3 regions of the Vibrio gigantis genome follow, and region 2 is predicted to be linked to each of the others. Evidence: predicted binding sites of a transcription regulator. Region 2 holds the regulator's gene; each other region holds the start of a gene.
The links. The regulator PurR, encoded in region 2, represses purine synthesis genes. The targets are predictions, from matches to a motif close to TNANGNAAACGTTTNCNTNA.

Region 1: glyA (serine hydroxymethyltransferase) is a predicted target of PurR. The motif match lies at 9,481-9,500, and genes of this name have one in related genera.
Region 3: pyrD (quinone-dependent dihydroorotate dehydrogenase) is a predicted target of PurR. The motif match lies at 4,329-4,348, and genes of this name have one in related genera.

The regions. Positions count from the first base shown of each region.
Region 1 covers NZ_AP025492.1:2,772,009-2,782,919, reverse strand. Annotated here, with positions in the region: gene metN (methionine ABC transporter ATP-binding protein MetN) at 1-157, opposite strand, end outside; gene gmhB (D-glycero-beta-D-manno-heptose 1,7-bisphosphate 7-phosphatase) at 365-949, shown strand; gene OCV56_RS12320 (MliC family protein) at 1,013-1,348, shown strand; gene treR (trehalose operon repressor TreR) at 1,438-2,382, shown strand; gene treB (PTS trehalose transporter subunit IIBC) at 2,587-4,011, shown strand; gene treC (alpha,alpha-phosphotrehalase) at 4,153-5,838, shown strand; gene OCV56_RS12300 (hypothetical protein) at 5,935-6,870, opposite strand; gene OCV56_RS12295 (winged helix-turn-helix domain-containing protein) at 7,015-8,523, opposite strand; gene OCV56_RS12290 (YitT family protein) at 8,606-9,208, opposite strand; gene glyA (serine hydroxymethyltransferase) at 9,556-10,806, shown strand.
Region 2 covers NZ_AP025492.1:2,339,546-2,350,456, reverse strand. Annotated here, with positions in the region: gene glgA (glycogen synthase GlgA) at 1-357, shown strand, start outside; gene OCV56_RS10305 (alpha/beta fold hydrolase) at 643-1,440, shown strand; gene OCV56_RS10300 (putative signal transducing protein) at 1,556-1,873, opposite strand; gene OCV56_RS10295 (TVP38/TMEM64 family protein) at 1,903-2,583, opposite strand; gene OCV56_RS10290 (TfoX/Sxy family DNA transformation protein) at 2,717-3,307, opposite strand; cyclic di-GMP riboswitch class I at 3,435-3,520, opposite strand; gene purR (HTH-type transcriptional repressor PurR) at 3,691-4,695, opposite strand; gene torD (molecular chaperone TorD) at 5,011-5,658, opposite strand; gene torR (two-component system response regulator TorR) at 5,944-6,657, shown strand; gene elyC (envelope biogenesis factor ElyC) at 6,843-7,691, opposite strand; gene cmoM (tRNA uridine 5-oxyacetic acid(34) methyltransferase CmoM) at 7,807-8,592, shown strand; gene mukF (chromosome partition protein MukF) at 8,718-10,055, shown strand; gene mukE (chromosome partition protein MukE) at 10,036-10,842, shown strand; gene mukB (chromosome partition protein MukB) at 10,839-10,911, shown strand, end outside.
Region 3 covers NZ_AP025492.1:1,798,328-1,809,238, forward strand. Annotated here, with positions in the region: gene rlmKL (bifunctional 23S rRNA (guanine(2069)-N(7))-methyltransferase RlmK/23S rRNA (guanine(2445)-N(2))-methyltransferase RlmL) at 1-1,928, opposite strand, end outside; gene OCV56_RS08240 (cell division protein ZapC) at 2,436-2,984, opposite strand; gene pyrD (quinone-dependent dihydroorotate dehydrogenase) at 3,191-4,201, opposite strand; gene OCV56_RS08250 (NAD-glutamate dehydrogenase) at 4,512-9,353, opposite strand; gene OCV56_RS08255 (DUF2835 domain-containing protein) at 9,582-9,800, opposite strand; gene pepN (aminopeptidase N) at 10,007-10,911, opposite strand, start outside.

The DNA.
Region 1 (10,911 bases), 430 kb from region 2:
TATTTACACAGCGGATTAGGGTACTTTTGCCTGCACCTGAAGAGCCGATGACTCCAAAGATTTGACCTTGAGGAATGTGGAGGTTGATATCAATTAAGGCATTGATTTCTTTAGTACCTTGATAAAAAACCTTGTTGACTTGATTCACTTTAATCATAGAGAAACCTGTGCAGGTAGAACAGAATAATATGTCGATAGCTCGCTCGATTTACAGACGATGCTATGGTGTTCTATGATCTAAGTCAATAGATATTTTTACGTCTAGACGGCTAAACGTCGATTGTATGGCTAAGCTAGAAACAATTCGTTAACGAACGCAAAACTAAATAGATAGTGATGAAGCAAATAAAGCGTGTAATAATTAATGATTAATAGAGAGTTGATAGAGAACAAAATTTTGTCTAAACCTGCTGTTTTTTTAGATCGTGATGGTGTGATTAACGTTGATCACGGTTACGTACATGATGAGCATGACTTTGAATACATTGACGGTGTGTTTGAAGCGGCGAAAGCGTTTAAAGATATGGGTTATTTATTGGTGCTAGTGACCAACCAGTCTGGTATTGCTCGCGGCATGTTTAGTGAAGACCGTTTTCTTTCTTTGACGCAGTGGATGGATTGGAACTTTGTTGATAACGGCGTTGAGCTTGATGGCATCTATTACTGCCCGCACCACGCTGAACACGGTATTGGTGACTACAAGCAAGATTGTGAATGTCGTAAACCAAAGCCAGGTATGTTCATTTCTGCTCGTGACTTTCTGAAGATTGATATGGCTAACTCGGTCATGATCGGCGATAAAGCTGAAGACATGATGGCTGCAGAAGCAGCAGGCGTTGGTACTAAAGTCTTAGTAAGAACAGGCAAACCAATAACTGAAAAAGGTGAAGCCTTGGCGAGCGTTGTGCTTGATAGCATTAAAGACGTGCCAGCTTTCTTAAAAGGTTAAGACACTAAGTCTCCTTCACTTAGATATAAGTGTTGTTCACTATATAAAGATGAGGAACGCAGTATGAAAGCATTGTTGATAGCATCTCTATGTACGGTAGCGTTATTCGGGTGTTCTAAATCCGCAGCGCCTGATGGTGCAGTATCGGACGATCAATTTGTGACTTATCAATGTGAGTCTGACGCTTCATTTAAGGTCGCTTACCTTGGTAATGAAAAAGCGGTATTACGTTTGCCTGAGAATGAATATCGTCTCACTCAAATAGCGGCAGGTTCAGGAACGAAGTACATCTTAGATGATGGCACCTCTGAACTGATCAATAGTGTCACTTTACGCACTAAAGGTGACAACGCACGTCTAGAACTTGGTCGTGTCGTCTATAAAAATTGTCGAAAGTAAGTCATAGTTAACTTCTGAGATTTACAAACAGTTAAGTGAGGGAATCCACCCTCACTTTTTATTCTCTTCCTTTTAATGTTAGACTTTTTATGAGCAAAAAACTCACTATTCTTGATATTGCAAAGCTGTCCGGTGTTGGTAAGTCAACCGTATCTCGTGTTCTGACCAATGATCCAAAAGTGAAACCTGAAACCCGTGAAAGGGTGGAAAGAGTAATTCAAGAATCTGGGTACACGCCTTCGAAATCTGCGCAATCAATGCGCGGTGGCAGTCAAAAAGTCATCGGCGTGATCATTTCACGTTTAGATTCTCCATCAGAAAACAAAGCTGTTAGCACCATGCTGGCCGAGTTGTATCGAGCGGATTACGATGTCGTGATCATGGAAAGTCAGCTAGATAGAGAAAAAGCCAATGAGCACCTACAAGTTCTAAAGCGTCGTAACGTTGATGGGATCATTGTGTTTGGCTTTACTGACTGTGACATTCCTGCAATTGAAGCTTGGGAACACAAAGCGGTGGTGATTGCTCTAGATACCGAGAACGTAACGTCTATTAACTATGATAACCGACAGGTGATCAATAGTGCGTTAGCGCATCTGTCGGATCAGGGGATCTCTGATGTTGGCTTCATCGGGGTTGATCCTAGCGACAAATCAACCGGTGAACTGCGTCTTAAGGCTTATCTCGATTGGTGTGAAAACACAGGTTCGGTGGCAAACTATCGTACTGGTCAACTTCATCACGAAAGTGCTTATCAGCTGGTGGATGAGGTACTAACACCTAACACCCAAGCTATAGTCTGTGCTAGTGACACATTGGCTCTTGGTGTGATCAAACGTCTGCAAGAGCGACAACGTGAAGATGTGGTCGTCACCGGCGTTGGTGGTAATGATCTTCTCTCTTTTTTATTCCCACGAGTATTTAGCATTGATCCTGGTTACCAATCTGCAGGTAAACTGGCTGCTAATCTATTGATCTCTCAGCTTTTAGGCAATTCAGATATTTCTCATCACACTCAATCTCCGGTTCTATAATCCACTCAATTAAGCGAAATTGAACCGCTTAGATTAAAATTAGAGTGTGATCTCTTTCAATTAATGGGACTGTTCCCATTTTAATTTATCATTCATGCAGGCATTATAATAATCGCAATTGGGAATGTTCCCATAAATCTAAATCTGAGTGGTTATAGCTGCATGGTTTAGATGAGTAATTGAATGAAACCAGGGTGGGGTAGTATGAGTAAGATAGCGAAGCAAGACGTTGCGCGTCTTATCGAGTTAGTCGGTGGTAAAAAAAACATTGCAAGCGTCAGCCACTGTCTGACTCGACTGCGCTTTGTATTGAACGATACAGAGCAGGCAAACAAAGCTGAACTCGAAAAATTGAAGCTTGTAAAAGGCTGCTTTACTAACGCAGGTCAATTCCAAGTTGTGATTGGCACTGAAGTTGATGAAGTGTACGCACTTCTGATTGAACAGACAGGTAAAGAGGCATCATCAAAAGATGAGGCGAAGCTGGCTGCTCGTCAAAATATGAACTTCCTTGAGCGTGGTATATCCCATTTAGCCGAAATTTTCGTACCACTGCTGCCTGCCATCATTACTGGTGGTTTGATTCTTGGTTTCCGTAATGTGATTGGCGACATTCGCATGTTCGACGGCAAAACCCTAGTTGAAATCAGTCAATTCTGGGCGACGGTTCACTCTTTCTTATGGTTGATCGGCGAAGCTATTTTCTTCTTCCTACCGGTTGGTGTGTGTTGGGCGACGGTTAAGAAGCTCGGCGGAACTCCTATTTTGGGCATCACGCTCGGTGTGACCTTGGTTTCCCCGCAGCTGATGAACGCTTACATGATAGGTAAAGCCGTTCCTGAAGTGTGGGACTTTGGCTTTTTTGTGATTGAGAAAGTTGGGTACCAAGCACAGGTGATCCCTGCGATGCTCGCGGGTGTGGCCTTAGCTTTCATTGAAACCAATCTTAAGCGCATCGTCCCTGCTTATTTGTACCTAGTCGTTGTGCCATTTGTATCGATCATTTTGTCTGTGATTCTAGCGCACGCTTTCATTGGCCCATTCGGTCGTATGTTAGGTGATGGTGTGGCATTCGCGGCTAAAGCGGCAATGACGGGTGACTTCGCGATTCTTGGTTCAGTGGTCTTTGGCTTCCTATACGCACCTTTGGTTATCACGGGTATTCACCACACAACCAACGCGGTGGATCTGCAATTGATGCAAGATTTAGGCGGCACGCCAATCTGGCCTTTGATTGCGCTATCAAACATTGCACAAGCTTCAGCGGTTGTCGGCATCATCATTTTGAGTAAGCGTGAAGGTGAGCGAGATATCTCAGTTCCAGCTGCAATATCAGCTTACTTAGGTGTGACAGAGCCTGCGATGTACGGCATCAACCTTAAATATAAATTCCCAATGCTGAGCGCAATGATCGGCAGTGCCGCAGCGGCTGCAATCTGTGGTAGTGCAGGTGTGATGGCGAATGGTATCGGTGTCGGTGGCTTGCCGGGCATCCTATCGATTCAACCTCAATATTGGTCGATTTACCTAGTTGCAATGCTGGTGGCGATTGTACTACCCGTCACGTTAACACTGTTCTTCTATAAGCGAGCACAGATGAAAGGCGAGCTAGAAACCGTCAACGCGTAATGCATTAAATAAGCGATGACTCCAAAGTGAGCCATCGCTTTTTCTCTTAGTTATAGCTTTTTCTTTTAGTTATAACGGTTATTCGACCATGATTTGCATGGTGATTTTTATTTTATATTTTCTGGTAAGTGAGTGTTATAGATGGCGATGACTGAACATGATGAAAGCTGGTGGAAAACCGCGACCATCTATCAAATCTACCCAAAGAGCTTCTGCGACAGTGGCAGTAAAGGTACTGGCGATATCAAAGGGATCATTTCGAAACTGGATTACCTCAAACATTTGAGCGTCGATGCGATTTGGCTAACCCCGGTTTACGCATCCCCAATGATCGATAACGGCTACGATATTTCAGATTACTATGCGATTAACCCGCAATTCGGCACCATGGAAGATTTGGACCTATTGCTTGCTGAAGCACACCAACGTGGTATCCGTATCGTGATGGATATCGTGGTAAACCATACCTCAACAGAGCATGCGTGGTTTCAGTCGGCATTGGGTGACAAAAACAGCCCATATCGCGACTACTACATCTGGAAAGACCCAGTTAACGGTCAAGCACCAACCAACTGGCAGTCTAAGTTCGGTGGTAATGCATGGGAGATGGATGAGGCTACTGGTCAATATTTCCTACATCTATTCGCGAAAGAGCAGGCCGACCTTAACTGGGAGAACTCGGTTGTACGCGAAGAAGTGAAAGACGTTATCAGTTTCTGGGCTGAGAAGGGCGTTGATGGTTTCCGCTTGGATGTAATCAACCTGATTTCGAAACAGCAAGATTTCCCTAATGATGATATCGGTGATGGTCGTCGTTTTTACACTGACGGCCCGCGTGTACACGAATATCTGAAAGAGATCAGCGAAGCGGTATTCCAGAAATACGGTAGCGTGACAGTAGGCGAGATGTCTTCAACAACACTGGAGCACTGTCAGCAGTACTCAAATATTGATAGCAGCGAGTTATCGATGGTGTTTAATTTCCATCACCTCAAGGTGGATTACACCAATGGTGAGAAGTGGACTAGTGCACCGTTTGATTTCTTACAGCTAAAATCGATCTTCAACCATTGGCAAACAGGTTTGAACGGCAAGGGTTGGGGCGCATTATTCTGGTGTAATCACGACCAACCAAGAGTCGTGAGCCGTTTAGGCGATGATCAGCAATATCGTGTTGAATCGGCCAAGATGCTGGCTGCGTCTGTCCACATGATGCAAGGCACGCCGTATATCTATCAAGGTGAAGAGATTGGCATGACCAACCCTGGTTACACCGAGATCAGCCAGTATCGTGATGTTGAGAGTACCAATATGTACGACATCATGGTGAACCGTGATGGTGTGGCGCATCAAGATATGATGGCGATTTTGGCGCAGAAATCTCGAGATAACTCTCGCACGCCGATGCAGTGGAATAGTGAAGCGAATGCCGGTTTTTCAAAATCACAGCCATGGCTAGATGTTGCGCATAACTACACTGAGATCAATGCTGAGCAAGCGCTAGAAGATAAAGACTCTGTTTTTTACTTCTACAAGAGCTTGATTGAACTTCGCAAAGAAGTGCCCGTGATTACTCATGGTAGTTATCAAGATTTGTTGCCTGAGCACCCATCGGTATTTGCGTATTCTCGCGAGACTGATAGTCAGTGCTTGCTGTGCATTAACAACTATTATGGTGAGGCGTGTCAGGTTGAGTTATCTAAAGAATTTGAACTGGATAAAGCGCAATTGTTATTAGGAAACTACCCTGATGAGCAGTCGCCAGTTTCTGCAAACACGGTAACCTTACGACCGTATGAAACAAGAATTCTCTTGATAGAGCAATAATACTCGTTCCCCTATGCGAGTATAAGCTTTGAGCCTGAAATCTAAGTGTCAGGCTCAAAGCTTTCCTTCCTATTCTCTAATGGAAGGCTTCGGTTGCTAGCCTTTGTTGACCGTAAATGAATCGAGAATCCACGTCGCTTCGCTCAGTTGGGTGCCATTCTTTTCATCCCAGTCCATCATTTTCACAACGCCAAAGCTTGGGTTGAACCATGTTTCAGCATTGCTTTGAAATTCAGCTGAATCATACCCATCACAAACAACGTTGTAAGTGTTTTCAACTTTCAGGTACGCCGTTTCAATTTTCTTGTCTTGAACAGTTACCGTTGAGCGCTGACCATTTTCGGAAACTTGTTGCTGCCAATGGAAATCACATCGTGTGTCTGACGGTCCTAAATCATTAATATCGCCTTCGTAGAAATCATCAAGCAAGGCCTCTAGTTGACCAGTAGTAACTTCAAACGAAAGCCCGACAGAACTACTGCTGTGACTAATATTGGGGCTTTTTTCTTTTACCGTACTGCCTGAAGATTTGAATACTGGGTTGGTCACCAAAAAGTCGACAGTCTCACCATTACTTAATTCTATATTGGAATCAACTGAGTTAACAAAGCCATCACTACCTTTGTAAAACAACTCACTGCCTGTTTCACCTTGTACTGTCATATCAGCGGCGTAGAAGTCGTTGATGCCGCTGTTTACCATGCTCTCTAACGTTGTTTTTAGCTTCTCCAATTCAACTACGCCTTCGGTCTTGTTAGAGATCGCCAATTTATCTAATTCCAACTGAATATTGGCCAACATCTGCTGTGAACTGATATCTCGGTATGCAAGATCCAGTGCTACGTTTTCTCCGCCATCTTCTGATATTAGGTAAGACAATAATGTGATGTTCTTTGGTGCAAACTGAGAGTTGTTGATCGGGTAATCGAACTGAGTTGTACCAGTAGAGCCAGATGAAGATGAGCCACCTCCGCCGCCACAGCCATAAAGAGCAAAGAGAGAAGTCGCAAGCAGCGTCATGGATTTTTTCATGTGAGCATTCCTAATATAGTTGGCCTAGAGCGGCCTGATGTTTTTAGGAATGCTATTGGTGAGAGAGTTAATAGGGCAAAAAATGAAGATACATAAGATCTTAATTTATATTTAAGCTTTTGTTTTTAAATGTTTTATGTTTGTTCATTCAGAAAGTTGATGACCGACATTCGTGCAATAGTTAAGCATTAGGTTTTCCCATTGCTTGATGATCAGTGGCTCCTTGATGCTCAATTTTAGATTTTTCCAAGGCTGGAGACAGGTCGATTTCGACTCAGGTTTGGATAAGCGAGCAAACAACTCTTCTGAAGGAACCACTCGCAATAACGCGACTAAGGATTCCATGTAGTTGAGGCGAAACTTATCCATGTCCCCTTGCTTGTAAGCTATATGGGAAATCATCATATAGACCAGTGCGTTCTCAATGGTCGAATTACCTGCCGTGTTGGTCAGAAATTCCTTCGCGGTTTGTAGATCTCTTAACTTAAAATGAATGATCCCAAGCCAGAGTTTGAGCTCGTCGGGAATCAACTTAAAGCGTGTTTGCACCAGGCTAGTGAAACTGTTCAGTCGCTGGTGGTCAGTCTCAAAGAGTGCCATTTGTCGTGCGATCAATGTTGAAGTCATCACGTTGAGTGGCACGCTATCAAGCTTCAGTGTTTCACCGTCAAGCAAGTTTCTGAGCTCTTTGTCATTGACAGACCATTCTGGTGATAGCGGAGCAGGCAAAGCGAAGTAATTTGCTAGTTCCCTATTTATCTCCATCAAGTCTTCACTGAGGTTATCTATCCCTATTGAATAGACACCGCGGAAAGCAAGCTTCCCTGAGCTTGGGTAAATAAGGCTGACTTTAGCCGCAAGGCGTTTATCTACTTCTTGATCCTTTAGCTGGATGTTAAGCAGGTAATCACTGGTGCGCATGTTCTTGGCGCCCGGAAAGAAGGGCGTGCTGTCTATTGGGTCTACGAAGTAACTTGGTGCATCTTGATTTGCTAAGTCGGTATAAGCGTATTCAATTTGTTGTTGAAGCAGTAGCGCTTTAACGGCTTTGCGATGCGTTCTCGCATTGTCTCCAATAGCATCGATACGGTTTAGCAGTAGCTCGACTTTGGGGATCAGTCTCTGTGTGCGTTCAAGCTCAGAGGCTTGGTTTGAAGAGTGCCAAAACATATAACCTAAAGTCGCGGTGCTTATCAGCAGCACAACAGAGAAGGACAGTAACAAAAGATTAAACGGTGATGTATTTGCATTCGCTTGAGGTTGTTCGGTGCTCTCAAGGGGAGCGGGCTCTGTGTTGACCAAACTTACAGAGTTTGGGTTAAGGAAGTACCCTTTGCGTGGGTAGGTGACCAAGATCTTAGTCGCATCACTTTCTGGTAGGTACTTCTGCAGCACAGAGCGCAGTGTACTGATCCTGTTGGTAAGTACATTCTTCGAGATGAAGTTACTTTGCCAAACCGACTCGATGATCTGCTCAGCTGCGAGCGGTTGACCCACGCTAGTCAGAAACAGTTCGAGTAATTCAATAGAACGAGGTTCTAGATCGATGACCTGCTCGTTGCAGCTTAAGACTCGTGTGTTGGGGTTGAATTCCAAGCCTTCAATATAAATAGAGGTTTGTTGGTCTTTGGCGCTAGAGAGGTAATCTTGCATAGAAAAGGCGACGGTTTATAAAACCTAAATACTAGCTGTTTTTGTTATTAAAAACAGCTAGTAATTCATAAGGTGATTGGTATTAAGACGCGTAATTCACCGAGTAGCGAGTTGGTTTGTGATTCATTGCCAATACGATGTTCAATACTGCGGTGCCTAAAACAGATACGGCAATCACCCAAGGCGATACAAAGAAGAACGATGCAAACAGAATACAGGCATCAATACCCATTTGGGTTTTGCCTACGGAGATACCGTAGCGGTCTTGGATAAACAAACACAATACGTTGAAACCACCCAGGCTTGAGCGGTGACGAAATAGGATTAGCATACCTAAGCCCATTAACAAGCCGCCAGCAACTGCACAGTAGATTTCGTTATGAACTTCTAGCGAGATAACTAAGTATAAATGGTCGGCAAACACAGACACTAAAGCACCAGAAATCGCACTGCTAATAGCAAAGCTACGGCCGAATCGTTTCCATGCCAATAAATAGAATGGACAGTTGGCAACAAAGTACAAAATACCAAAGGTTACAGGCAAGAATTGACTCAAAAGCAGAGCCAAGCCAGTAGTGCCACCAGTAAGCAGGTTCGCTGACTGTAAAAAGAAGACGCCTAACGCTACTAAAAATGTGCCAGTGAGGATTGCTACCCAATCTTCTTTACGTGAGTGTTTTTCCATCGTTTTTATAATTACCTAACCAATAAAGGCGTGCATAGTAGATAAAAACCTTAGCTTTCGGTAGCTTGAGGTGCAAAATTAAGGTAAACCTATGTAATCTGCGTTTTACAGGGTGTAAAGCGTAAAATTGACAGTAAGCGTCATCTTTGGTTGGATCAGCTTAATAACCATGATGAATCTTATTTGTGATTATGAAAAAACTGCATGATAAAATTGCAATTAGCTCTTTATGACCTAGCTCAAATTATGTAGAATGCGTCACATCAAAACGGTGACGGAAACGTTTGCTTTCGGTCGTTGTGTGGTTTTTTTGAAACTTTCAGTACAATCTGAGTCAGGAGATACAGATGCTTAAGCGTGACATGAACATTGCTGATTACGATGCGGACCTATTCGCAGCTATCCAAGAAGAAACTCTTCGTCAGGAAGAGCACATCGAACTTATCGCTTCAGAAAACTACACAAGCCCACGTGTAATGGAAGCTCAAGGTTCTCAGCTTACAAACAAATACGCTGAAGGCTACCCAGGCAAGCGTTACTACGGTGGTTGTGAGTACGTAGATAAAGTTGAAACTCTAGCAATCGAACGTGCATGTGAACTGTTTGGCGCTCAATACGCAAACGTACAACCTCACTCAGGTTCTCAAGCAAACAACGCTGTATACATGGCGCTACTGAATGCTGGTGATACCGTTTTAGGTATGAGCCTTGCACATGGTGGTCACCTAACTCACGGTTCTCCAGTAAACTTCTCAGGTAAGCTTTACAACATCATTCCTTACGGTATCGACGAAGCAGGTCAAATCGATTACGAAGAGATGGAAGCGCTAGCTATCGAGCACAAACCTAAGATGATCATCGGTGGTTTCTCAGCTTACTCTCAAGTTTGTGATTGGAAGCGCATGCGTGAAATTGCTGACAAAGTAGGTGCTTACTTCTTCGTAGATATGGCTCACGTTGCTGGTCTAATCGCTGCGGGCGTTTACCCGAACCCAGTTCCACACGCTCACGTTGTTACAACAACAACGCACAAGACGCTTGCGGGTCCTCGTGGTGGTCTTATCCTTTCTAACGAAGGCGAAGATCTTTACAAGAAGCTAAACTCAGCAGTATTCCCAGGTGGCCAAGGTGGCCCTCTAATGCACGTTATCGCGGGTAAAGCAGTAGCGTTCAAAGAAGCTCTAGAGCCAGAGTTCAAAGAATACCAAGCTCGTGTAGTGGCTAACGCAAAAGCAATGGTTGCTGAATTCCTAGCACGTGGTTACAACATCGTTTCAGGTTCTACAGAGAACCACCTGTTCCTAGTTGACCTAATCGACAAAGACATCACAGGTAAAGAAGCAGATGCGGCACTAGGTGCAGCGAACATCACTGTGAACAAGAACTCAGTACCAAACGACCCACGTAGCCCATTCGTTACTTCAGGTATCCGTATCGGTTCTCCTTCTATCACTCGTCGCGGTTTCTCAGAAGCAGACGCGAAAGAGCTAGCAGGTTGGATCTGTGACATCCTAGATAACATGGGTGATGAGTCTGTTATCGAAGCGACTAAAGCAAAAGTATTAGAGATCTGTAAGCGTCTACCTGTTTACGCTTAATTTTTCTGGCTCAAATAGCTTAATTTCTGTGTCAAAGGTGCTCATTTACATTCGTAAACTCCGCGCCTTTTCCTTGAACTAAAGCTATTTGACTGAAAAGTACGA
Region 2 (10,911 bases):
GAACTTGCGCACTTGGTTGAAGCGGGCTCCGATTTCTTCTTGATGCCTTCGGAATTTGAGCCTTGTGGTTTAAACCAAATCTACAGCATGGCTTACGGTACTTTACCGATTGTTCGTTCTGTTGGAGGTTTAAAAGACAGTGTGAATGATTACGATCAGGATCCTGACTTTGCGACTGGTTTTGCTTTTGAAGAGCCAACACCGCAAGCGTTACTGGCCGTATTGCATCGTTCATTGTTGCTTTACGCGCAAAACCCTTCTGAAATTAAGCGTGTTCAGCTTTACGCGATGCAGCAAGACTTTAGTTGGGAAGACGCGGCTAAAGAATATCTCGCTATGTACCATTCAGCACTTTAACTTATTGATTCAGTTTTAAAACTAGCCGGAACACAATAACAGCATGTGGTAAATTAAGGCGCTCTCATTGTAGAGTGCCTTTTTGTTTTCTGGTCAGAGCACATCACGTTTACGAAGACAAAGCTTGCAAACTCATTTTAGTCAGGTAGAACAGGTGAGGTAGATATTCATATGATTAATGATAGGTTTGACACTATTATCACTTAAAGTTCTTAATAGCGTGATATCCTTAGTCATTGCCTCGTGATGAGGCATAGCTCCATTCTAATAATTAAAGCGATAGGTATGTCTGAGAGTTTACTATTTCATAAAACATTTACTCACCCTACGAGCGATGAGTGGGTTGTATTTGTGCATGGCGCAGGAGGTAGCTCCTCCATCTGGTTCAAGCAGATCAAAGCGTATAAACAGCATTTCAACTTGCTGCTCATTGACTTGAGAGGGCATGGTAAATCAGACAACATACTTAAAGAACTGATTTCGAATCGTTATACGTTCAAATCGGTGACGCTTGATATTCTTAAAGTATTAGATCACCTCAAAATCCGTTCTGCACATTTCGTCGGCATGTCTTTAGGCACTATTATTGTTCGAAATGTCGCGGAGCTTGCTGCTGGCCGTGTACGCTCAATGGTCTTGGGGGGGGCCGTTACTAAACTTAACACTCGCTCTCAAGTCTTAATCAAGTTGGGTAACCTTAGCAAGCACATCATCCCTTACATGTGGTTATACAGCCTTTTTGCTTATGTTGTGATGCCGCAAAAGAGTCAGAAAGAATCACGCCACCTGTTTATCCGTGAAGCCAAAAAATTGTGCCAGAAAGAATTTAAACGCTGGTTTATCCTAACGGCTGATGTGAACCCATTGATGAAGTATTTCAAAGACAGAGAGCTGCCGATTCCGACTTTGTATTTGATGGGGGAGCGAGATTACATGTTCATCAAACCTGTTAAAGAGATGGTCGAAGCGCACGAGTCGAGCGAGTTAGTTGAAATAGCTAACTGTGGGCATGTATGTAATGTCGAAAATCCTGAAGAATTTAATCAGCACTCTATCGAGTTTATCCAAAAGCAAATTCAATGATTTTTAAGTCAGTGATCTGAACAGAATTGAAATAAAAACGGGAAGCTATTGTTAGCTTCCCGTTTTTGTTTAGAGGAGGTATCAGGTGAAGCGGTTAAGGCTTCATTAAGTCCACTTATTCAGGAGAGTTAGCTCCGCACTGCCAACAAGAACCGAATTGCGCCTCGTTGACTTCATGACACTCACCGCAACGCCACTCTTCATAGATGATCGAATCTTGTTGTTTTTGGTAGTCATTAACGATCGTGCGAGCTTTACTGGCCAATTCTGGCTCATATAACCACACGTAAGGGTCAGTTTCTTCCGTGAATGGGATTTCCCCTTTCAAACCGAACAACCCCTCACCACGGACTTCACAGGCAATATTCTCACTTTCTAACAATCCACAGATGATATGAGCTTCTGTCGGATTCGATGCACTGAAGATTTTCATTGAAATAGAACCTTATTCGACTATATGCGTTATTCAGCTACGGGTGTTGAGCGAAACTTATTCATCAACCATTTAGCAACAATTGGGAATATCCCCAATAACGCAAATGACAATAGTACTGAAGGGGAGACGATGCCCGAAAGTGAATCAATTTCTGCGAGCTGAGTACCAGCGTTCAAGAAAACCGCAGTCCCCGGCAACATCCCGATTTGACTCGTAATGTAGTAACGACTCACCGACATCGGTGTTAGACCCATCAACAGGTTGATAAGGAAAAACGGAAATACAGGAATCAGACGTAGAGAAAATAAATAAAATGCTCCGTCTTTTTCAACACCCTTATTAATCGTCGCTAATTTGTCACCAAATTTGGTTTGAATCCAGTCACGTAACAGGTAACGGCTACTCAAAAAGGCAAGAGTTGCACCGATCGCACTGGCGAAAGAGACCAAAAGTAAGCTATTCCAGAAGCCAAACAATGCAGCACCAAGAAGTGTAACAACTGCTGCCCCAGGAATGGAAAAGGCGGTGATCAATACATACGCAATGAAGTAAGTCGCTGCCGCTACAATAAAGTTACTTCCAATATAGTCATTTAGCACCGCTTGCTGTGCTTTGGCATTTTCCAGTGTGAGGTATTGGCCAAAGTTAATGCCTAATAAAACGATCGTTATGACCAATACAATACCCAATATCATTTTCTTACTCATTGATACTTCCTCAAATTTTCAATGCATACCATTAGTATAGATAGACAGGCAAAGCATAGATTAACTTTCACCAGATATAAAAAAAGCCGCAGTGAATGCGGCTTAGTTATGTATATAGTTTGCACTGACAATGTTAATTGACGCGATTGATAAGCTCTTCGCGACGCTGCTGCGGTATGACAGACCAATGTGTTCCATTGATTGCACCTTCTAGCGCCCACAGTAGTTCAATACTGACAGAGGACGCATGCGATTCCTTGATGGCGTTAAAGGCGTTTACAGAGCCAGATTCATATAAACGTTCTACGGAATCGATTCCTGCTTTTTTCAACATACGCTCAGTGGCGAGTCGAAGATTTGGTAGATCTTTGAGTCGGGTTGGCTTAGCAGAAGACTGTTCAGCTTTTTCTTCTTTAGCAAAACCCAGAGACGTCGTTGCGAGTTCCAAGATTTTCTCTTGGTCTTGCCACAGGCCTTCAGGTAAAGCGAAATATTTAGTAACGACAGGGAAACCACGTTTTTTGTAGACGTACGGTTGAAACCCTTGTTGTTCGAATTGCTTCGTTGTGCATTTGTCTGCTCGTATGTGCAACTGGTCATTTACAACCAGAGCAAACATAGTGTCATCAGCAAAAAGACCGAAGCCACCAAACATTGAGCGTGATTTTATTTTTCCTAGGGACTCAAATAACTTCATCGAGTCCTTTAGTATCGGTTTATCCATGTTATTTATCTCGGTGTATTTGAACTACGCCACCAAATAAGCAGGTCCGAGAGATTAGCAAAATGTTGCAATTAAATTGTCAATAAGCCGTAAATTACTAAATTATTAGTAGTTACTGCATTTTGCCATCGGTAACCCCGCTACCATACCAACAAGTGGTTTAGGCCGGAAGCTTTGCGTCTCACTCTTTCGAGTGGTTTGCCCTGTGCGTGACTGATTAAATAGAATAAAGTTTTTGTTGAATGAAGCTCACAGTTGATATTTCAAAATGTGATGTTGCTTCAATTAATGATCTTTCTGTTGTGCATCTGGGTTCATTATGGTTGCTGATAAAAAAAGCGCACCTAAAGGTGCGCTTGATGAAATTAAACTCAAATTGTCAATTAATTTAACGTTTTAACTGTACTTCGTTCAACAATTTCAGGGTGCATTTCGAAGACACGTTTTTCGTGATCTTTGTCTTTTATGCGCTCTAATAGAATTTCGAATGCATTCTTGCCAACACGACGCTTTGGTTGGTGAACGGTGGTTAACGGCGGGGAGAAGTATTCAGCCAGTTCGATATTGTCGTAACCGATCACCGAGATATCTTCAGGAATGCGAATGCCTTTTTCTTGCAAGCGGCTCATTAGGCCGAGAGCCATTGTATCGTTAAAGCAGAATACCGCCGTTGGACGATCTTCTATCTCAACGATTTGTTCTGCAGCAAGAACTGCCGTATCACACTCGAAGTTGCCTTCGATGATCATATTTTCATCGGCAGAAATCTTAGCTTCGTTGAGTGCGCGCTTGTAACCGGCAATACGTTCAACACATGCTGCTTTGTCTAAGTGGCCACTTAAACATGCAATCTTAGAGTGACCTCGTTCAATAAGGTATTTGGTCGCTAGGTAGCCACCTTCTTCAGAGTTATCGATGATCTTATCAGCTTGAGAACTCTCTGGTCCCCAGTCCATGATAACTTTAGGGATGTCAGCATGACGGTCTAACATCTCTCTTAGTTCTTCAGTTAGGTCAGAACACATAACTAAAATGCCATCTACACGTTTCTCTGCAAGCATTCGAATGTAGTCACGTTGCTTTTCATAGATGCCGCCCGTATTACACAGGATCAAAGTGTAACCTTGACGGTAGCAGTAACTCTCAACACCATCGATAACTTCAGAGAAGAATAGGTTAGTTGATTGAGTCACTAGCATACCTATAGTGCGTGTTGTATTGCACTTCAAGCTACGAGCAACAGCACTTGGTGCATAGTTCAGTTCATCTACCGCTTTGTTTACTTTTTCTTGAGTTGCTTCTGCAACAAAGCGAGTTTTATTGATTACGTGAGAAACGGTTGTTGTTGATACGCCGGCTAAGCGAGCGACATCTTTTATAGTGGCCATGGTTTTATCCTATTAGAAGCTACTTTCCCAAAGTACGGAATAAAGTAGCCGTTAAGCTACCTAACTAAGAGCTTAAATTTGTAGGGCTCTTTGGGTACTAAAGTGCTAAAAAACAAAAAACCGCTATTGAGCGGCTTGTCTTAACACCGAAATGCTCTGAACTTTAATAAGCATAGCATTTCGTGAATGTTTCATATTTTATCGTTTGCGGTCACAATTTTAGACTGACTAGAAATTACTCGCAATAAAATTCACCCAGAAATCCGGGTGAATTGTCACATTCTACTGAATTTATTTACCTAGTCATCCAATAAGCTATTCACCAGCTAAATATTGAGTGTCTAATTGACAGAATGCGAGTAGCAAAGATGAGACTGAAGCGTAGAAACCGAATTCATCAATGTCATGACATTTTACATTGAACTTTGGTACCCAAGTAAGCAGCTGCTGTTCAATAAACTGCTGTTGAATGGCGAACGATTTCTCTAGTTCTTCTTCAAGTTCAGTTTCGTTAGAACGGATGATCAGGTTGCCAAGGAAATCGAGTTCGATAGCGATGTGGTCTGCTGGCTCTTTTAGGTCTTGGTTCACCACTAAGTTGTGTTTAGCCATGATCTCTTCCATATCTTTTGCTGGTTTATCGTTCAAAAGGCCAGTTTCGCCGATATACATCGAAGCGTAAGGAAGAGCGCCGTGTTTATCTGTCTTTAAGAAAAGATCGCAAAAGTCTGCAGACAGCTCTAGCTGAGCATCTTCACGTGTTTGTAGACGGTTAAGCGCATCTACTAACTTATCTATCGATGGTTTTAGTGTTTGATTTTCGCCTAAACCAGTTAGGAAAGAACGAATTTCAACAGAGTGGTAGTGATCGAGTTCTTCTTGAGTGAGCTCTTTAGCGAATAAGCTTGATAGCCACCAGTATATTTCTGCTCTTTGCTCGTTGAATGCTTTCGTATCTTTCATTTCTTAGATCCTGATTTAGTCTTGCGGTGTTACTTATATGTATCTTGAAGTTACTTGTGTAGAAGCACACCAAGGCTGAATAACAAGGTTATTTGCGAAAAGCAAAGTTACTCGTTAGTAGTAATGCCTATATTGAATTGCGATGGACGATAAATAGCAAGGTTTAAGATTGTCTTGTATCAAAAAAGATTCATCTTTCTGGCTTTTATCTCGTGTACCACTAGAATTGTTACGAGTTATGAATAGAATGGTCACTGAAACTATTAAATAAGAAAAGTGGTGTAGATGAGCTATCACGTATTAGTCGTAGAAGATGATGTGGTAACCCGCAGTAAACTGGTTGGGTACTTCCAGAACGAAGGTTACACAGTGAGCGAAGCAGAAAGCGGTGCTCAAATGAGAAACGTGTTAGAAGAAAACAACGTTGACCTCATTATGCTAGACATCAACTTACCAGGCGAAGATGGATTGATGCTAACTCGCGAATTACGCAGTCAATCAGACATTGGAATTATTTTAGTTACTGGACGCACGGATAGCATCGACAAAATCGTTGGCCTTGAAATGGGCGCTGACGATTACGTTACTAAACCCTTCGAACTTCGCGAGTTATTGGTTCGAGTTAAAAACCTACTTTGGCGCATCTCTGCCGCTCGTAAAACAGCAGCGGGCGCAGTAGAAGAAACATTAGATGAGTCTGTGGTTCGTTTTGGTGAGTGGACATTTGATATCCCTCGTCGCGCGTTAAGCAAAAACGGCGAACCGGTGAAACTGACTAAAGCAGAATACGAACTGCTAGTGGCTTTGTCTTCTTACCCTAACCAAGTATTAAGCCGCGAACGTATTCTGAATATGATCAGCCACCGAGTAGACGCACCTAATGACCGTACCATCGACGTACTTATCCGTCGCATGCGTGCAAAAATGGAATTTGACCCTAAGAACCCACAAATCTTTGTGACGGTTCATGGTGAAGGTTACATGTTCGCTGGTGACTAATGTTCTTCGTGAACCTTTAGTCAGCAACGACATGTGAACGAAAAAGCCGAGACATCATTGATGTCTCGGCTTTTTTATTGCTTCTCGGTTGTCGTTATTGAACTGACAGCCTACGAATTGTTTTGCGATTCCACCTGCCAATAGGCTGAGTTAAACATAAGGCAAAGAGAAATATTAGGTTGAGTTTACTGAGCCGCAGAAACTTCACCGTCTGTCTCTATCAAGATCGAAGGCTCAGTAACAACAACTGGTTCTTCCGAAATATCGTTACTGGTGTCTAGCCAGTCGCGTAGGCTTTGCCAGACCAATCCCATGGTTTCGTGCCAATAACGCTCAGTCTGTTCAAGATAGGCTGCTTTAGGCATGTATTTATTCCAAGGTTGCAAAACCCCTTTCTGAGCGAGGTAGTTGGTTGGAGCTGGTAATGGTTTCATGCCTGCAGCATGGAATTCATTGAGTGCGCGAGTCATATGGCTCGCAGATGTCACCAACACCATCCTTTTGTTTTTAACAAATGCTGCAGCTTGACGAGCTTCTTCCCAAGTGTCTTTTGCTGTTTCAAGTAAAATGATGTCTGGTTTTGCAACGCCAAGAGCTAGCGCAACCTTGGCCATCATTCTTGCATTACTGACTTCAGTAGCTCCGCCATAGCCAGATAAAATGAGTTTTGCACCAGGGTAAAGGCGTAGAATACGAATCCCTTCACTCAAACGCATCAAACCTGTGCGGCTAAGCTCTGATGTTGGTGGGATTTGGTCGTCTACGACATGACCACTTCCAAGGACCATTACATAATCGACGGTTTCGTCGACAGGTAAAAAAGCGGTGTGTTGCCTTTCCATTGGCATTAAAAGTTGACTAGAAACTGGCTGGAAAGCGATTAGGAAAATACCACATAGGGCTGAAAGGGTGATTAGGCAACCAGTCTTCCTTTTGGTAGTAAACATCACTAGGGCTAAACCCAGAAAAGCGAGAATTAACATTGCTGGTAGTGGCATCAATAGTGAAGACACTACTTTTTTCAGCTCAAACATATCCGAATAGTCCGAAAAAACATCACTTAGTAGTAAAAAGAGACATCGCCTCTTTATTCCTGAAATTCCTGTGACAGAATAGCAGGCACGATAGGACATAATAACTCAAGTAGCCGTGACTGAAGACCGTAATTTCGACGATATTGCCCACAAATTTGCAAAAAATATTTACGGCTCCGACAAAGGAGAGATCCGTCAGATCATCGTATGGGAAGATTTAGAACAAGCTTTGAACAAGTTTAAAGATTCCGCTTCCCCACTACATGTGCTTGATGCTGGGGGCGGGTTGGCACAGATGTCGCAAAAAATTGCGGCGCTTGGTCATAAGGTTTCTCTATGCGATCTTTCTTCTGAGATGCTAAAGCTAGCTCAAGAAGGGATCACCGAAGCGGGGCTGTTAGAGCAATATCAGTTTATCCATTCTCCGGTACAAAAAGTGGCAGAGCATCTCGACGATAAAGTCGACTTTGTGATGTTTCATGCCGTTATGGAGTGGCTAGCCGACCCTAAAGAGGCGCTTGATTTATTACTTGAACAAGTGAAACCGGGTGGCGTCGCCTCGATAATGTTTTACAACCACCACGGATTAGTCCTGAAAAATGTGATTTGTGGCAACATTCCTCATGTATTGAATGGGATGCCACATCGAAAACGGTTTAAGCTGCAACCACAAAAAGGCTTGAAGCCAGAAGAGGTTTATCAATGGATAGAAGACGCTGGTCTAGAAATCTGTGGTAAATCAGGCATTCGCTCTTTTAGTGACTACATAGGTAATATGGAGTACATGGGCGATTACCAATTTGAAGATGTATTGGAACTAGAAAAACAGCTATGTCGCCAAGAGCCATATCTGTCGCTAGGCCGTTATATTCACGTTTGGGCTCAAAAACCTGCGCAATAACAGCGGTGAATGTGGTAAAAGAAGCCACAACATGCGCTATGCAATCGTAACAAGCCCGCGTCATAAAGAAATAGGCGTCATATCTAACATGTTCGATATGACGAAGAACAGTAACAGGAACCACAATGAGTGAAATGACTCAAACTGCCGAAGAGCAGCCAATTGATGAGTTGGTGGGCTGGGTCAAGCAGCATGATTTTTCATTAAACTTGCCACCAGAGCGCTTAGCATTTTTGATTGCTATCGCAGTACTAAGCAATGAAAGGTTCGATGAAGAGTTGGGCGAAGGTGAACTGCACGATGCATTTACCATCGTCACTCGACTGTTTGAAGATACTGGCGAAGCATCTGCGTTTCGTGCCAACAACGCTATCAACGAGTTAGTTAAACAGAAGTTGATTAGCCGCTTTACGAGCGAAATCACCGATGGTGCGAGCATTTACCGTTTGTCGCCATTAGCGATTGGTATCTCAGATTATTACTTACGCCACCGTCAGTTCTCTAAATTAAAATTGTCTATCCAGCTTTCTATGGTTGCAGACGAGATGGCTAAAGCCATTGAAGCAGCGCAAAAAGGTGGAACTCCAGGACATTGGAGAAAGAACGTTTACGGCGTGCTCAAGTATTCTGTTGGTGAAATTTTCGATCAGATCGATCTTAACCAACGTGTTATGGATGAGCAGCAGCAAACCGTTAAGCAGCAAATTGCTGACCTTTTAAACAAAGATTGGCGAGAAGCGATCAACAACTGTGAAACCTTGCTATCAGAAACCTCGTCCACGCTAAAAGAATTACAAGACACCTTGCAAGCGGCGGGTGATGAACTGCAAACACAGATCCTCGATATTCAAGAAATTGTTTACGGTGACGATGAACTCGAGTTCGTTGGTGAAACCCTGTTTGGCTTGCAGATGAAGCTCGACCGAATCACTAGTTGGGGCCAACAAGCGATCGATTTGTGGATCGGCTACGACCGCCACGTTCATAAGTTTATCCGTACCGCGATTGATATGGATAAAAACCGTGCCTTTAGCCAACGCTTGCGTCAGTCGGTTACCGACTACTTTGACGCGCCTTGGTTACTGACCTACGCCGATGCTGAAAAGCTCACCGATCTGCGTGATGAAGCCTTGGTACTTCGTGATGATGAAGTAATGGGCCAAGCACCAATCGACGTAGAATATGAAGAATTTGAGCAAGTGAATGATCTGCTTTCAGACCGAATTGCAGAGATGTTGAAAGCTCACAAACAGCAAGGTGCGCCAATTGATCTTGGCCTTGTGCTACGCGATTACCTCGCAGCACACCCTCGCACACACCATTTTGATTTAGCCAGAATTGTTGTCGACCAAGCGGTGCGCTTAGGTTACTCAGAGTCTGACTATCAGGCTATTCAGCCAGATTGGCAGGCAATCAACGATTTCGGTGCAAAGGTACAAGCAAATGTCATTAACAAGTACTGATGATTACATGCCAGAGAAACTGGTAAAAGCGATAGCGAACCCATTGTTCCCTGCGCTAGACAGCATGCTGCGTTCAGGTAAGCATATTTCAACAGAAGACCTAGATAACCACGCGTTACTTTCTGATTTTGAAGTTGAGCTTCAGCATTTCTACCAACGTTACAACACCGAGCTGGTGAAAGCGCCAGAAGGCTTCTTTTACCTGCGTCCGCGTTCTACGTCGCTAATCGGCCGTAGTGTGTTGTCTGAGCTAGACATGCTTGTTGGTAAGGTTCTGTGTTTCTTATACCTAAGCCCAGAGCGTTTAGCACACGAAGGCATCTTTACTAACCAAGAACTGTTCGAAGAGCTAATGGCTCTAGCAGATGAGAAAAAACTCATGAAGCTAGCAACCAACCGCGCATCTGGTTCTGACTTAGACAAAGAAAAGCTGTTTGAAAAAGTGCGTACTTCTCTGCGTCGTTTACGCCGTATCGGCATGCTGATTGCGATTGGTGAGACGGGCAAGTTCCGTATCAGCGAAGCAGTATTCCGCTTTGGTGCTGACGTACGTGTTGGCGATGATATGAAAGAAGCTCAACTGCGTCTGATCCGTGACGGTGAAGCTGTGGTGCATACTCAAGAGCCTAATCAAGGTAGCTTGTTGAATGAAGAGCAAGCGGAAGCCTTATCAGAAGTAGATGCAGACGTAGACGAAAACGGTCAACAAGACATTTTTAACGATCAAGCTGACTTTGACCTTGGGTCAAACGACGGCGAACAAACAAAAGTAGAAGGTGAAGCATGATTGAAAGAGGTAAGTATCAATCATTAACCATGGTCAACTGGAACGGCTTCTTCGCGCGTACTTTTGATA
Region 3 (10,911 bases), 540 kb from region 2:
ATCAACTGAATGTGATCACGTTGAACATCGAAAGATTGATCCATACGCTTTGAGTTTGAGAACGTTGGTGGATCAATGAAGATTAGATCGTAAGAACCCTGCTCTTTAGCTAACCATTGCAGACAGTCAGCTTGAACAAACTGATGTTGACGACCAACACGACCGTTAAGCTCCATGTTCTCTTTTGCCCACTCTAGGTAGGTATTAGACATGTCTACTGTTGTTGTAGAGCGTGCACCGCCCACAGCAGCATGCACAGATGCACTGCCTGTGTAAGCAAACAAGTTAAGGAAATCTTTACCTGCGGCCATCTCCCCGATACGACGACGAGTGATCTTATGATCGAGGAACAAGCCTGTATCTAAGTAATCGTGAAGGTTAACAATCAGCTTAACGCCGTATTCGTTCACTTCTAGGTTCGATGAGTCTTGAGCCAATTTCTGGTATTGAGAACGACCTTTCTGTTTCTGACGAACTTTCAGCACAACGTTGTTTGCTTCAACACCTGTCACTTGAATAGAGGCGCGGATGATATCGGTTAAGCGACGTTTTGCTTTCTCTTCCGGAACATCTTTAGGCGCTGCGTATTCTTGAATCACAAGGTGCCCTGGGTATACATCGATCGCTACATTGTATTCTGGTAAGTCAGCATCGTAGATACGGTAACAATCTAATTGCTCTTTCTTAGCCCACTTACCGATTTTACCGATGTTCTTTTTAAGACGGTTTGCGAAATCAGGTGCAATCAACTGCTCTTGGTCGCCAGTTGGACGCTCTGACATCGGACGGTCTGAAATTGAGTAGTTCTTTTGGTGACACGGTAACGCACCATTGTTCAATTTGAACTGTTTGTCGGCACGCATGCGTAAGCAGCTGAGTAGCTCATCTGAGCTAGAGAAGATAGATGCGTTGCAACCACCAAATTCAGCTTTAAGCTGTGCACCGAATGCGGTGTAAAGTGCAATAAGACCAGGCTCTGTGCCTAGACGCTCACCATAAGGCGGGTTAGAAACAATCACACCATCAGTAAATTCCGTAGGACGTTTAAGCTTTGCTGCATCACCGACTTCAAATTCAATCAGATCTTCTACGCCAGCACGACGAGCATTGTCGCGCGCTGTTTTGATCATACGTTCGTCATTGTCGTAACCATAGAACTTACACTCTACTTTCTTAACGCCACGACGGCCTTGAACGTTCGCTTCAGCTTTAACTTCAGCCCAAAGTTCAGGTTCGAAATCTTCTAATGATTCAAAACACCATTTCTGACGTTTAACACCTGGTGCTAGGTTTGCAGCCATCATTGCAGCTTCAATCACTAACGTACCTGAACCACACATAGGGTCTAAGAAAGGTTTCGTTGCATCCCAACCACTACGAAGAAGGATTGCAGCAGCTAGTGTTTCACGCAACGGAGCACGACCTGATTCTGGACGGTAACCACGTTGGTGAAGACCGCTGCCCACCATATCAACACCAAGAATCGCTTTATCACGGTGTAGACGAACGTGAATACGAACATCTGGGTTCTCTTTGCTGATAGAAGGACGAGGCAAAGACTTCTTCTCGAAGCAATCAACAACGGCATCTTTTACTTTCATCGCACCGTATTGGCTATTACGGATTTCGTTGTTCGTACCATTGAAGTCAACAACGAAACGCTTAGAGCTATGGAATTGATTTACCCAGTTAACCGCAGTGGTTGATAGGTACAAATCCATGTCGTCCGTACAAGTGAATTCAGAAAGGACACGTACAAATCGAGAAGCCAAACGGCTCCACAAACAACAACGATAAATTTGCTCATTGGTCGCTTTGAATTTAACACCTGCTTGAACAGGTTTTGCGTTTGTAATCCCTAGTTGGGTTAGTTCTTCAACTAATAAATTCTCAAGGCCGTTTGAGGTAACCGCTAGATATTGATTCATAGTGTTCTTTTATTGATAAAAATGAGCTCGATTATACCTGAATTTGTAACTAGAGCATCACACTAAACGCGTCTTTTCATTGAATCTTTCGACTAACTGGCTAGCAAATGCACAGTCTTGAAGCGATCGCTTACCCACATCCCCTTAGAACACAAGACCTATCAAACCAACTCCATTTCTGATCATTTCTTAACCAAAGAAACAATGTGAATTTATATTCATCCCAAAATTGGTATATACCAATGATGATTTATAGGTGAAATTTAACTACAAAAGGCCAAAAACAGGGAATAAAGGCGGTAGATTTACTCTTCTGGCGATGAAAATGGGCAGAAATTAAGGTGAAAAAATAGTCGTAAGTTCACTATTTAAATGGTTAAGCAGTGATGTATTTATCAGGATGAGGTTTTTTAGGCACAAAAAAATCGGCTATTAAGCCGATTCTGAGGAAGGTTTATACGTTTGTGTGCTGCGATGCGTGGTAGAAATGATGTGCTAGATTGGAGGTTAACCTACCATCGCTATGTGCGTCTGATGAAGGATAGCATTCGCGTCTATCATTCTATCGTGCATCACCTTGATTGAGTCTCCAAATCGCAGTCCTTTTGAAGGCGTTAACAGGAACTCTTCTAGGTCGACAAATGCACATAGGCTCGCACACTCTCCTACTTCTAATACAATGAAATACCCTAAGCTATGCTCGTTATTCATTTGTACAATATCCCCTTCTTGAGGATATTCATGGCCAGTGCCTTGTGAGTCGAAGAACCAACTCTTAGGCTGTACAGGCTTATGGAAACGCTTTGCTGCCACACAATAGAGTGCCAGTTCAGCTTGACGAGGCTCAGACAGTTCTAAGCCAGAAATTTGTTCTTTGAAGGTTTGGTATGAAGATGCGTCATCAACGGTGAATTCATTATCTCTAAACGCGCAGTCCACCAGCTTATTACGGACCAGATTCGTTTTGAAAATCATATCCTCTCCGAGGTTTAGCATTAATGAACATTGCTGCTCATCGTAATACCAACTCCATGTATCGCTAGGTTTAAGCATCATTTCGTCTCACACTGTTGAACCATTCCATTAGGTAAAACGCAAAATTACCTTCAATTACAGTAATTTTACTGAGCAATAGGCAAAAAAAAAGAGGAAATGAATTCCTCTTTCTTATTGCTTTTCTCTACAACTCAGTGAGTTACAGTGTCTCTTTTATTAAGACGATGCCAGATTGTCGCTTTTCAGAAATAAAAGCGTCTTGCCGTTTAAAGATTTTTAACGATATCGCCTACAAGGCCTGGACCTTTGTAAATGAAACCAGAGTAAACTTGTACAAGCTTAGCGCCTGCCATCATTTTCTCTTTTGCAGCAACATACGAATCAACACCACCTACCCCGATGATCGGCAGTTGGTCACCAAGCTCTTGATAAAGTTTACGAACAACTTCAGTACTGCGAGATTGAACTGGACGTCCACTTAGGCCACCCGCTTCGTCGCAATGCTTCATGCCTTCAACGATTGAACGATCCAATGTAGTGTTTGTTGCGATCACACCATCGATCTTATTCTTGATCAATGATTCACAAATTTGACTGATTTCATCGTCACTTAGATCCGGAGCAATCTTAAGAGCAAGAGGAACATATTTACCATGCTTCTGTTCTAGTTCAGATTGTTTCGTTTTCAGTTCAGACAATAGATCGTCTAGTGCTTCGCCGTATTGAAGAGAACGAAGTCCTGGAGTGTTTGGTGAAGAGATGTTCACAGCAATGTAACCAGCGTATTGATATACCTTCTCCATACAGATCAAGTAATCTTCAGCGCCCTTTTCAATTGGTGTGTCTTTGTTTTTACCGATGTTGATGCCTAAGATGCCGTCGTAGTTCGACTTCTTAACATTCTCAACAAGGTTATCTACGCCTAGGTTGTTAAAGCCCATGCGGTTGATGATGCCTTCAGCTTCAACGAGACGGAACAAACGAGGTTTGTCGTTACCCGCTTGCGGACGTGGAGTAACAGTCCCTACTTCTACGAAACCAAAACCCATTGCGCCAAATGCATCGATACATTCGCCGTTTTTGTCTAGGCCAGCCGCAAGACCAACTGGGTTTTTAAAAGTAAGACCCATGCACTCTACAGGTCGGTGAGGTAATTGTTGGCGATACAAAAGATCAATAGGTGTGCCTGTGAAGCGTTTGAAATTTTGAATTGCAAGATCATGTGCCTTTTCGGCATCAAGTTGGAAAAAGCCAGTTCTGGCTAGACGGTAAAGCATTGTGCCTCCGATAGAAAAAAGCCCCGTGTAAACGGGGCGATATTATTTACTTATTTACCCAACTATTCAATCTATTACTGACTGTAAGGGTAAGATAATCGAGTTTGCTAACGAATGAGGTTCATTATTAAGCAAACGTTACCGTTTCAAGCTCAGATTATTCATTTGGAACATTCTCTATATCTCAGTCATCAACTTCAATTGCACAGTCGAACTTGTTCGAATAATGAATCGAGCAAAAGCTGTTTAGCCAAACGAAAAAGGCAGACCTAATGGCCTGCCCTTATAGTTTTTCGTTTCTATCTAACGATTAGTCTTTCGACATACAGTTTAGATTCAGTAGCATCAATTCACGTAACGCCACTGAGAACTTGGCAAACTCATGAACAGAACCCACTTTGAATTCGTTCAAGATGCTTTCCCAACGATGAAGAGAAACTGAGTTGCTTTCCATCCAGTCGTCCAATGCTTTAATAACATCTAAGTCTGAACCACAGCCGCAGTTAAGAACTTGGCCAGTTAACTGACGTTGCTGCCAATCCAGATCTTCTCTGAATGCAGCACGTGCCAGCGCTTGCCAGTTGTTGTCTACCGCTTGGCCATTGATTTGCTTCAAGAACCAGTGCAGAGACAAACGGTCGCCAAGGTTGAAATAAAGCTTAGACGCTTGCTGTACTGTTTTACCCGTTTCACGAGCCACTGTGGATATATCCAGTGCTGAGTACAAGCTAGACAAACGAGCCACTGAATTCGCCAGTTCTGCCGTTACACCCTGATCAATCCATACCTGAGCCATTGCTTGGTGCTCTTCTACTTCTGAAGCCACTAGGTTTTCATCCAGTTTCTCAGTAATAGCAACCACATCACCTTGGTAAAGTTCAATCAATGCATTCACTGATTGTTTACCAGTACGGTTTCTTAGCAACCAACGCGCTAGACGACGCAGCGTGCGGCGCACGTGGTAAAGCAACTCGTATTGAGCTTCAGAACTTGAGATATTATCCAGTTCACGAATGCTCTTAAGCACTTTGCCCAAGCCGTAGATCTCACGAGATGCCGCGTAAGCATTCGCAATATCAACAATGTTTGCGCCCGTCTCTTCTTGCAAACGAGTCACGAAGTTACAACCCATTTCGTTAACCATTTGGTTTGCAAGTGCGGTCGCAATGATCTCAGCACGCAGTGGATGGTTATCCATGTGTTGAGAATAGTTACGGCGTAACTCAGTTGGGAAGTACTGCATTAACTGTTGAGCATGGAATTCATCATTCGCAATATCATCACTCACAAGATCTTCTTTCAGTACCATTTTTCCGTAAGCGATCAATACTGATAGTTCTGGTCTTGTTAGCGCTTGGCCTAGCTTCTCACGTTCTAGAAGCGTTTCGTCATCTGGGATGTATTCCAAGCCACGATCCAAGTACCCTGCTTTCTCCATTGTGTGGATGAAGCGGATTTGCTCTTTCACTAAGCCGACACCTTGATGCTCAGTAACAGAGATAGACTCAGCTTGGCAGTAAGCATCATCGAGTACGATTTCGCCAACTTCGTCTTCCATCGACTCAAGCACTTGGTTACGTTGTTTAACTGTAAGATCGCCATTCGATACTAAGCCATTCAAGAAGATCTTAATGTTTACTTCGTTATCCGAACAGTCAACACCACCAACGTTATCAACGAAGTCCGTATTAACTCGACCGCCAGTAAGAGCGTATTCGATACGACCCAGTTGAGTCATACCTAAGTTACCGCCTTCACCAACTACCTTAGCTTTCAGGTCACGGCCATCGATACGTAGCACGTCATTTGCACGGTCACCTACATCAGTATGAGTCTCGTTTGAAGATTTAACGTAAGTACCGATACCGCCGTTCCAAAGTAGATCAACCTGCATAGACAAGATCGCTTTGATCAAATCATTCGGTGCCATTGATGCTTTCTTGGTACCCAGCATTTTCTGAATTTCAGGCGTTAGAGAAATAGACTTCGCTCGACGAGAGAAGATGCCACCACCTTGAGAAATCAAGTCTTTATTGTAATCTTCCCAGCTTGAGCGAGGCAGATTAAACAGACGATCACGTTCTACCCAGCTTGATGCTGAATCTGGATTCGGGTCAATGAAGATGTGCATGTGGTTAAATGCCGCTTGCATACGAATGTGCTTCGATAGCAGCATACCGTTACCAAACACGTCACCCGCCATATCACCTACACCGATCGCAGTGAAATCTGTCGTTTGGCAGTTGATGCCCATTTCACGGAAGTGACGCTTAACCGATTCCCAGCCACCTTTCGCGGTGATACCCATCGCTTTGTGGTCGTAACCGTTAGAGCCACCCGATGCAAATGCATCACCTAGCCAGAAGTTGTACTCGTCAGATACTGAGTTCGCTAGATCTGAGAATGTCGCGGTACCTTTATCAGCTGCAACAACCAAGTACGGATCATCTTCATCGTGACGAACAACGCTCTTAGGTGGGATAACCTCACCTTCGATGATGTTGTCTGATACATCTAGTAGTGCACGGATGAAGCGCTTGTAACAGCGTTGACCTTCCGCAAAAATCTCGTCACGGCCAGACATCATGTGTTGACGCTTACAAACGAAACCACCTTTAGCACCAACAGGAACAATCACGGTGTTCTTAACTTGTTGTGCTTTAACTAGGCCTAGAATCTCAGTACGGAAATCCTCTTGACGGTCTGACCAACGTAAACCACCACGAGCTACTTTACCGCCACGTAGGTGCACACCTTCTATGTCTGGTGCGTAAACGAAGATTTCAAACGCAGGAACCGGCGCTGGGATATCTGGAATCTCGCTTGGTCTCATTTTCAGAGCCAACCAAGGTTTAGACTGCTTGTTCTCGTCTACTTGGTAGTAGTTAGTACGAAGCGTTGCAGTGATCATTTCCATGTAGCGACGAATGATACGATCATCATCCAAGCTTTCTACATGATCCAATTGTTCAGTGATCTTCTTAATAAGATCTTGTTGGCCTTTCGCGCTGCCCTTCAGTTTCGGATCAAAACGCTTACCGAATAAGCTCACTAACCCTTTTGCTAAATCTGGGTAATGAGACAATGTGTCTTCAATGTATTGTTGACTGAATGGGAAACCCACTTGACGCATGTAACGAGCATAAGCGCGTAAGATTGAGATTTCACGGCCAGATAGACCTGCGCCCAACACCAAACGGTTGAAACCATCGCTGTCTAACTCACCCGCCCAAATTGCTGCAAAGGCTTGTTGGAAAAGATCACGAGCTTCACGAAGATCAATGGTCTTATCGCTCTTGTGCAGCATAGAGAAATCAAGGATCCAATATGTCACACCGTTGGTTTTACGCACTTCATATGGAGATTCACCGATAACGCGTAGGCCAAAGTTTTCAAGCATTGGCATCACATCAGAAAGGTGAATTGGCTCATCACTGTGGTAGAACAACTTCAAACGAACTGCTTTAGAATCTGCCGCTTCTTCTTGCGGACGGTAAAAAAGCATGCCCAGTTTGTTGTCTTCGCTCAGTGCTTCTAAACGCTCGATGTCCGCTACTGCAGAACCTGGCATCATGTCTTCTTTGTACGAACGTGGGAATGCACGCATGTACTCTTTCGACAATGGAAGCCCTTTGCTCTCACCGAAGTTTGCAATGATTGATTCAGACAGGCGGTCATCCCAAGTAGACGATACTTCCATTAAATTTTGCTCAATTGTTTTCACGTCCACATCCATGTTGTTGTTATCAACACGAACAATATAGTGCGTTCTCGCCAGTGGGCTTTCAGAGAAGTACGTTGTAAATTCAACCTCTTCTTCACAACCAAAGTACTGCTTCAAGATGCGTTGTGTTTGACGACGAAGTTCAGTGTTGTAACGATCTTTTGTTACGTAAACCATACAGCTGAAGAAACGGCCAAACGGGTCTTTGCGAACGAACAGACGCAGAAGATCACGATCTTGCATTTGAACTACGCCAGTACCCACTTCAAGTAACTCTTCTTCTCGAGCTTGAAGCAGTTCATCACGTGGGTAGTTTTCAAGAATATTGTGCAGAGCTTTGTAAGAGTACGAACCCTCACGGTAACCACTCGCATCTAAGATACGTTCTACTTTCTCGCGAACTAGAGGAATCGTTTCAACGGTTTGGTTATAAACGGCAGAAGTGTATAGACCAGTGAAGCGATGCTCACCAATTACCTTACCGTTCTTATCGAATTTCTTAATGCCGATGTAGTCGTTGTAAGCTGGGCGGTGAATGCGTGAAGCCGTGTTGCCCTTCGTTACGATAAGTACATACGGTTTCTTCGCTTCTAAACGTGCCGAGTCCGAAAACTCAGACAGCTTAACGTTGCGTACACGATCTGAATTCGCGAACAAACCAAGGCCTTGCTCCTTAGTCGGTTGCAGTTCAGTATCACCATTTACAGAGACAAGGTCGTATTCCTTGTAACCCATAAACGTAAAGTTGTGCTCGCCTAACCAACGAAGGAAAGCCAGAGTTTCATCGAAGCGTTGAGCATCTACCGGAATTGTCTCTTTTTGCTTTTCAACTTGGTTGGTGACTTCTTTCAGTCTTTCAACCATTTTTAGCCAGTCGTTAACAACAAGGCCAGTATCAGTAAAGATATCCAGCAGTTCTGTTTTAAGTGCTGTCATCTCTGCTTTGCTGCTAAGACGGTCAACCTCAATATGGAAAAGCGATTGGAACACACCTTCATCGTTACTCACACCGACAACACTTCCTGAGTCAGAACGAGAAATTTGAGTTGGGTTGTGAAGCATAAGGTGAGAAGAGAGATCGAGGCGAGTCAATGCCATTTTTACAGAATCAACGAGGAATGGGCTATCTGGTACCACTATCTCAACGATAGTGTGAGTAGACTGCCAACCTTGACGACTTACTGTCGGGTTAAAAACACGAACAGAAATTTCGTCGGCTTTCTTTTCATTGATGTGATGCCATAAGCTAACTACAGCACCGTATAAATCGGATTCGTTTCTCTGAGTTAGGTCGTCGTGAGAAACGTTACTAAACAAGTGTTGAGCAAGTTGAGTTACGAGAGGTCGATGAGCAAGGTCAAGTTTGTCTTGAATCAGCTTGTAAACTTTTTCAAGTAAAACTGGAACCACAGTTTCACGTGCGGTCATAGTCACACTCCACAATTAGAATTATATTTTATTATTAGGGGGATCACTTAATCTGGTGTTTGAATCGTGCCATTGAGCGCTTTTCTACTAACGAGTTAAGCAAAGGTAATGCATTCATTTATTGTAAAAGCATTATTGAGAAATAGTTAATTGTTTTGGAGGTGGTAAGAGGTGAAATGTTTGATTATGTGATTAAGATTCCTTTTAACTCACTAGGCACGCCAAGGTTTACAGAGCTTCCAACTTAATAAACTTATTTTTTTGGTCAGTTGTCAGTCTAAACTGCCCTCTAACCCCTATTTGTGTAAGAAATGGTCTGAACCGAGTTGCAGGTAACTGTAAACGTAATCCGGTTGTTGTTATCACTTGAACTTTACTTGCGGCACCAGAATAACTGGCCAAAAACTGCTGATATGAGATGTTAAGTTGGAAAATATAGTGATTCATACAATACCTGTATAAGTATACAGTACCAGTGTTTTTTGGCACTTAACGATGTCTAACGGTGAAACTGAGCTTGAAACTGCTCTAGCTTATCGAAAATTCGATGAACCAGAAACAAAAAATCAGTGGCAGATATTCTCTACCACTGATGACTTTTCTTTATAAGTAAACAGCTTATAAGTAAGCCGTTAACCTTGAGAAGGCATAACTTAAGCTTCTAGTGCTTTTGTTACTTTCTCAAATAGATCTTTTGCTAAGTTATCCATGCCTTTCAATGTCTCAAGTTCCTGCTTGATAAGCGCTTGGCGCTCATCATCGTACTTACGGAATTTAAGAAGTGGATCAATCAGACGTGAAGCTACTTGCGGGTTACTGCTGTTTAGCTCACGTAAGATCTCACCTGCAAACGCATACCCCTGACCAGATTTTTCATGGAACTGCACTGGGTTCATGTTTAAGAACGAACCTACTAAGTTACGTGTACGGTTTGGGTTCTTTAAGCTGAACGCTTGATGTGACATAGACTCTTTGATCACCTCAAGCGCATTTGAACTTGGGTTCGTACCTTGCAGAGCAAACCACTTATCCATCACAAGACCATCGTGTTTCCACTTGTCGCTGTAATCTGCCATCAGTGTTTCACGACATGCCAGTTGTGCGCTGTTTGCCGCGCCCATCGCTGCCATTGTGTCTGTCATGTTGTTTGCCTGCTGGTACATTGCAACAACCAATTCGTTACCCTGCTCTGTATGTGCTAAGTAACTTAGGCAAACTTTACGCAAAGTGCGCTTACCAATCGAATCGTGATCGATTGTGTATTCTGCTAGTGCATTGCTGTGGTAAACCGCGGCCAGTTCGTCTTCAAGTTCTGTTGCCAGTGTTACCTTCATTGAGTTCAGCACAGATGCAACAGCATCAATATCAACACGATCGTACCAACCTGATACTTCGTTGTGGCTTGGCAATGAAAGCATCTCTGCGATAAAGGCAGGCTCTAGCGAATCACTCAGTAGTACGCCACGGAATGCATCAACCACAGAATCAGAAAGTGCAAACGCTTCGCCTTGTTGAACTTTTTCAACATTGCTGCGGATGTATTTGGCCAATAGCATTT